One region of the Streptosporangium sp. CA-115845 genome, then DNA from elsewhere that is predicted to be linked to it. Evidence: riboswitches for the same ligand, from Rfam matches in the RefSeq annotation. Region 1 holds a riboswitch; the other holds the start of a gene.
What was found. Region 1 has a riboswitch for glycine ahead of gcvT (glycine cleavage system aminomethyltransferase GcvT). Riboswitches for the same ligand answer to the same signal wherever they lie in the genome.
Positions count from the first base shown of each region.

Region 2: it holds a riboswitch for glycine, as region 1 does, so the genes downstream of both, gcvP (aminomethyl-transferring glycine dehydrogenase) here and gcvT (glycine cleavage system aminomethyltransferase GcvT) in region 1, are expected to answer to the same signal.

Region 1 covers NZ_CP191988.1:1,922,814-1,926,012, forward strand. Annotated here, with positions in the region: gene ACQP0P_RS11090 (L-serine ammonia-lyase) at 1-311, opposite strand, end outside; gene gcvH (glycine cleavage system protein GcvH) at 382-771, opposite strand; gene gcvT (glycine cleavage system aminomethyltransferase GcvT) at 768-1,859, opposite strand; glycine riboswitch at 1,900-1,984, opposite strand; glycine riboswitch at 1,987-2,085, opposite strand; gene ACQP0P_RS11105 (PadR family transcriptional regulator) at 2,156-2,743, opposite strand; gene ACQP0P_RS11110 (ABC transporter ATP-binding protein) at 2,809-3,199, shown strand, end outside.
Region 2 covers NZ_CP191988.1:4,272,100-4,275,298, reverse strand. Annotated here, with positions in the region: gene gcvP (aminomethyl-transferring glycine dehydrogenase) at 1-1,654, opposite strand, end outside; glycine riboswitch at 1,837-1,929, opposite strand; gene ACQP0P_RS21725 (MerR family transcriptional regulator) at 1,945-2,565, opposite strand; gene ACQP0P_RS21720 (bifunctional nuclease family protein) at 2,710-3,180, opposite strand.

The DNA.
Region 1 (3,199 bases):
TCGTGGGAGCCGTACAGGCGGACGGTGCCCGAGGCGCGCATGGCGGCCAGCCGCTCGTCGACCGTGTCGACGTCGACCAGCTCGGGTTTCTCGCCCGACAGGCCGAGCAGCACCGCCTTGTCGCTGCCGTGGCCCTTGCCGGTCAGCCCGAGCGAGCCGTACAGGATGGCGCTCACCCGTGCGGTCTTCTCCAGCAGCTCGTCCCGGTGCAGGCCCCGGGCGAACCTGTGGGCTGCGGCCATCGGGCCGCCGGTGTGCGAGCTGGACGGGCCGATTCCGATCTTGAAGAGATCGAAGACACTGATCGTCATCTGAATCCTTCCAGCGTGGACGGTCACGCGCGCCCGGGGACGCGCGTGACCGTGACGCGAGGCGTCGAACTTATGACTCACCCGAGGTGAGCGCGGTGTACTCCTCCGGCGACAGCAGGTCGTCGGCGGAGCCCTCAAGACGTACCCGGAACAGCCAGCCGTCGCCGTAGGAGTCGCTGTTGACCAGCGAGGGGTCGTCCACGACCGCCTGGTTGACCTCCACGACCTCGCCGGTGACCGGTGCGAAGATGTCACTCACCGACTTGGTCGACTCGACCTCGCCGACGGCGTCACCGGTGGCGACCGACGCGCCGACCTCGGGTACCTGCACGTAGACCACGTCGCCCAGCGCCTCGGCGGCGTAGGCGGTGATGCCCACGGTGAGGGTCAGGCCGTCGTCGACGCCGCCGATCCACTCGTGTTCCTTGGTGTAGTGCAGGTCCTCGGGAATGCTGCTCATTTTTTCCTCCTGTAGAAAGGCAGTTCGACGACTTCGACCGGCTCGCGGCTGCCCCGGATGTCGACGGCCAGCCCCGACGACAGGCCGCTGTCCACGAAGGCCATGGCGATGGGCCTGCCCAGTGTCTGGGAGGGCGCCCCGCTGGTGACCTCCCCGGCGACCGTGCCGTCATCGGCGACCACCACCGGATACCCGTGCCGGGGCACCCTGCGGCCGCTTGCGACCAGGCCGACCAGACGACGGGCCGGCGGGACGTCCCTGAGCGGTTCGAGGGCGGCCCGGCCGACGAAGTCGCCCGGCTTGTCAAACCTCACCACACGGCCGAGCCCGGCGTCGAACGGAGTGAGGTCCGCGGAGAGTTCGTTGCCGTAGAGCGGCATGCCCGCCTCCAGGCGGAGGGTGTCGCGCGCGGACAGGCCGGCGGGGACCAGCCCGTGCGGCGCGCCCGCCTCGGTGAGGGCGGTCCAGAGGGGTTCCGCCGCCGAGGCCGCGACGAACAGCTCGAAGCCATCCTCACCGGTGTATCCGGTGCGGGCGATGAGGGCCTCGTGTCCGGCCACCACGGCGGGCAGGCCCGCGTAGTACCCGAGCCCGTCCAGGTCGGCGTCGGTGAGAGTGCTCAGGATCTCCACCGAGCGCGGCCCCTGGACGGCGACCAGCGCGTACTCCTCGGAGCGGTCCCGCACCGCGGCGTCGAAGTCCCTGGCGCGCTCGGTCAGCTCGGCGGCCACCCGGGGGTAGTTGGAGGCGTTGGCGACGACCATGAACTCTTCGGGGGCCAGCCGGTAGACGATCAGGTCGTCCAGCACGCGGCCCCCGGCGTCGACGATCATCGTGTAGCGGGCGCGGCCGGGCGCCAGCGCGGAGAGGTGGCCGACCAGCGCGTAGTCGAGTGCCTCGGCGGCCTGCGGGCCGGTCACGAAGATCTCGCCCATGTGGGAGAGGTCGAACAGGCCGGCCGCCTGGCGGACCGCGTTGTGCTCGGCGGACTCGCTGCCGTAGCGGAGCGGCATCAGCCAGCCCGCGAAGTCGGTCAGCGTCGCGCCGAGGGACTCGTGCACGCCGCGCAGCGGCGTAGGTCGGGACATGTTCGCACCTCAGACAAGGGACAGATGAGATCATCCTCCCCCTCTGTCATTGGTGCCTGAGAGTTTCATCCGGGTTTTACCGGACTTTCACCTTCGGCGAGGTCGTGGGACCTGCTTTCCAGAGGCACCTACCCGCACGGTCCTTTGCCTTGAGAGGTTCGCGGGGAGGGCTTGCTCCTTCAGGGGTCCTGGCCTGGATGTCAGGACACTCTCCCGCGCGGGGTTCATCGGTGTCGTCGGCCAGCCTAACCGCCCGCACCGGCCGAGCGAAATCCCCTCGCGCCTGCCGGCCGGGATCAGGCCCCCTCGCCCAGTGCCCGGAGACCATCGCCCTCGGGCCTTACGGCGTGCACGTCCGCGCCGGCGGTGGCCATCGCCGCCAGGCGCTCCTCGGCGCCGTCGACGATCTGCAGGTCGGCTCTGGTGTGCGCGATGGCCGCGTCGATGAGCAGGGACACCAGAGGGTCGTCCTGTTCGCGGCGCAGGCGTGTCAGCGCCGCCAGGTCCGAGAGGTAGGCCTGGCGCTGAGCGGACACGAACGAGCCGAGTGCGTCCGTGCCCAGCCGGGTGGCCGCGAGCAGCTTGAGGAACAGTTCGTCCCGGAACCCCGACGAGCGGACCCAGGGAGCGCCCGCCCAATCCCGCAGCTCACCGGCGCCGCTCTCGGTCAGCCGGTACAGCGTCTTGTCCGGGCGGTCGCTCTGGGTCACGTGGCTGCGGGTCACGTGGCCGTCCCTGACCAGCCGGTCCAGGATCTGGTACAGGTGCCCGATGTTGAGGCCGCCCCACTGGGGGCCGACCGCCGCCTCGAACCGGGCCTTGAGTTCGTAGCCGTGGCTGGGCCCGTCGGCCAGCAGGGTGAGCACGGCATGGCTAAGTGGCATGATTCCTACATTGTCACAAGATAGGAACTTCACGGACCCTCGTACATTGTGACAATGTATCGGTCATGAGCGTTGAAGTCAGCCTGCGAGGCGTCAGCCGTGTCCACGGCTCCACCAGGGCGCTCGACGAGGTCGGCCTGGAGGTCGAGGCAGGTCAGGCGGTCGCGTTCACCGGGCCCTCGGGAGCGGGCAAGTCCACGCTCCTCCATCTCGTCGGTGCGATGGATCTCCCCGACGGGGGCGAGATCCACGTCGGAGGGAAGCACGTCGACGATCTCGGGCGCCGGGGTCTCGACCGGCACCGGCGCGCGGTGGGCTTCGTCTTCCAGCGCTTCCACCTGCTCCCGGCGCTGAGCCTGCTGGACAACGTGCTCGCCCCCGTGCTGCCGCGCAGGGTGGGCTTCGACCGCCGGGCCCGCGCCAGGGAACTGCTGGCCGCGGTCGGGCTGGCCGACC
Region 2 (3,199 bases), 2.3 Mb from region 1:
CGGCCAGCCAGCGCTCCAGCTCCCCTATCAGCTCGGCGTAGCCCGCCGCCTGGTCCTCCGGCGCGTACGGATGCAGCCCGGCGAACTCCGGCCAGGTGATCGGCTCCATCTCGGTGGTCGCGTTGAGCTTCATGGTGCAGGAGCCCAGCGGGATCATCGACCGGTCCAGCGCGACGTCCTTGTCCTGGAGCCTGCGCAGGTAGCGCAGCATGGCCGTCTCGGAGCGGTGGCGGTGGAAGACCGGGTGGGTGAGGTAGTCGCCGACCCGCGCCAGCGCGCCGGGCAGCGCGTCGTGCGCGGCGGCGTCCAGGTCGGCCAGCACGGTGCCGCTGACCTCGAAGGCGGCCAGGACCTGCTCCAGATGGAGGACCTCGGTCCTCTCGTCGCAGGTGACGCCCACGTGGTCGGCGTCGACCAGGCGCAGGTTGACGCCGTTCTCCCGGGCCGCGGCGACGACTCCGGCGGCATGCCCGGGCACACGGGCGAGCACGGTGTCGAAGAAGGTGTCGTGGACCACCTCGACGCCGCCCTGGCGCAGCCCCTCGGCGAGCACGACGGCGTGCCGGTGGATGCGGCGGCCGATCCTGCGCAGCCCCTCGGGGCCATGGTAGACGGCGTACATGCCGGCGATCACGGCGAGCAGCACCTGCGCGGTGCAGATGTTGCTGGTGGCCTTCTCGCGGCGGATGTGCTGCTCGCGGGTCTGCAGCGCGAGCCGGTAGGCGGGACGTCCCTCGACATCCTGGGAGACGCCGACCAGGCGGCCGGGCAGCTGGCGCTGGAGGCCGTCACGGACCGCCATGTAGGCGGCGTGCGGACCGCCGAAGCCGAGGGGGACGCCGAAGCGCTGCGAGGAGCCGACCGCGATGTCGGCGCCGAGCTCGCCCGGCGCGGCCAGGAGGGTGAGGGCGAGCAGGTCGGCGGCGGCGACCACCTGGGCACCGCGCGCGTGGGCGGCGTCGGCGATGGCGCGGAAGTCGCGAATCCTGCCGCTGGCGCCGGGGTACTGCACGAGCACGCCGAAGCAGTCGGGGAGCCCTCCGGTGAAGTCGCTCTCGACCAGCTCGATGCCGAGCGGCTCGGCGCGGGTGCGCAACACCGCCTTGGTCTGCGGCAGCGCGTCGGCGTCGACCACGAACACCTTCGACGAGGTGCGGCCCGCGCGGCGGGCCAGGGTCATCGCCTCGGCCGCGGCGGTGGCCTCGTCCAGCAGGGAGGCCCCTGCGACGTCGAGGGCGGTCAGGTCGGAGACGACGGTCTGGAAGTTGATCAGGGCCTCCAGCCGGCCCTGGGAGATCTCCGGCTGGTAGGGCGTGTACGCGGTGTACCAGCCGGGGTTCTCCAGGAGGTTGCGGCGGATGACACCCGGGGTGATCGTGTCGTGGTAGCCCAGGCCGATCATCGAGGTGAGCACGGTGTTGCGTCCGGCGAGGACCCGCAGCTCGGCGAGGGCCTCGGACTCCCCTGCCGCCGGGGGCAGACCCAGCCGGGCGAAGGAGCGGATCGCCTCGGGCACGGCCACCGCGACCAGGTCGGCGACGGAGGCGAATCCGACCGCCTCCAGCATGCGGGTCTGGTCGGCGTCGTCGGGCCCGATGTGACGGGTCGCGAACGGCGGAGGGGCGAGTTCGCTGAGCGATGACAGATCGGTCATGAGAAGCCTCTCGGGCGGGGTGGAGACCGGTGCTGGGCGCGGGCGTATGCCGGTTCTCCCCCTCTGTCATCACGACTGTCATCACGACGTGGTCGCTACCTGAGAGCTTCACCTGCCCTTGCCGGGAGGTTTGCACCGTCGGTGAGACGCACCTGGCGGGCGCGCCTGCTTTCCAGAGTTGCCTCGTCCGTGCGGTACAGGGTGCCTGAGAGATTCCGGGGAGGTTGCTCCTTCGGCGCCCCGATCGCGGTCGGGGTCTCTCCCGCACAGGGTCAGTGGCGAGTCCGAGTTTACCCGGTTCGTCGTGCTCTGCGACGACGGGCCAACTCATCGGCCTGATGATCGCCTAAAGGGCCCCCGCCCGACTCCGCGCGTTCGCCGGGAAGATCCGCGAGAGAGCCCTCCACCTCCTGCCACACCCGTCCCAGCGCGATACCGAAGACTCCCTGGCCGCCCTGGAGCAGGTCGATGACCTCGTCGGGCGAGGTGCACTCGTAGACGCTCACCCCGTCGCTCATCAGCGTGATCTGGGCCAGGTCGTTGACGCCACGCTCCCGTAGGTGCTGCACGGCGATGCGGATCTGCTGGAGGGAGACACCGGTGTCGAGAAGGCGCTTGACAACCTTGAGGACCAGAATGTCACGGAAGCCGTACAGCCGCTGGGAGCCGGAGCCGTGGGCGGCTCTCACGGTGGGCTCGACCAGGCCGGTACGTGCCCAGTAGTCGAGTTGCCGGTAGGTGATTCCTGCCGCCGAGCAGGCCGTCGGCCCCCTGTAGCCGATGTCGGCGGGCACTTTCACCGGTTGCCCGTCGAACAGCAGACCCTCTTCACCCGCGCGCTGACGTGCCGACTGGCGCCGTTCCGGGTCATCCTGGTCGGCGTTTCTACCCTCGCCGCTGCTGACCGCCACGCGGACCTCCGGCTTTCTCTCATCCCACGGCCTGATCTGGGGGTTTACGCACGACCGCAGGTTTCACTTGCACCGTAGGACTGGGGCCAAGTCCAGTCAACGACCCCACCCGGCGCGTCGTGAAGCGTAAATGCACCGAAATTCCTACCCCGCGCGGCCGAAGTCCTCGGGCGTGATCGTGTCAAGGAACTCCCTGAACTTCTCCACCTCGTCCTCCTGGTCGTCAGGGATGATCACCCCTGCCTCCTGTACCACGTCCTCACTCGCGAAGATACGTGCGCCGGTGCGAAGTGCCAAGGCGATCGAGTCGGAAGGACGCGCGCTCACCTCGACCCCGTTGGAGAACACGAGATCCGCGAAGAAGATGCCGTCACGTAAGGCGACGATGTTGACAGTGTTCAACCTGACTCCGAGCCCTTCGAGCACGTCCCGGAACAGGTCATGGGTAAGTGGCCGGGGTGGTGGTTCCTCGGCCTGGGCCATGGCGATCGCCGTGGCTTCCGTCATGCCGATCCAGATAGGTAGGTAACGCTCCCCATGCGTCTCTTTCAGCAGGACGATCGGCTGGTTGGAGGGCATTTCAACTCGAACGCCCACGACCTCCATCTGCAACACGGGCTGCTCCGTCTTCGCT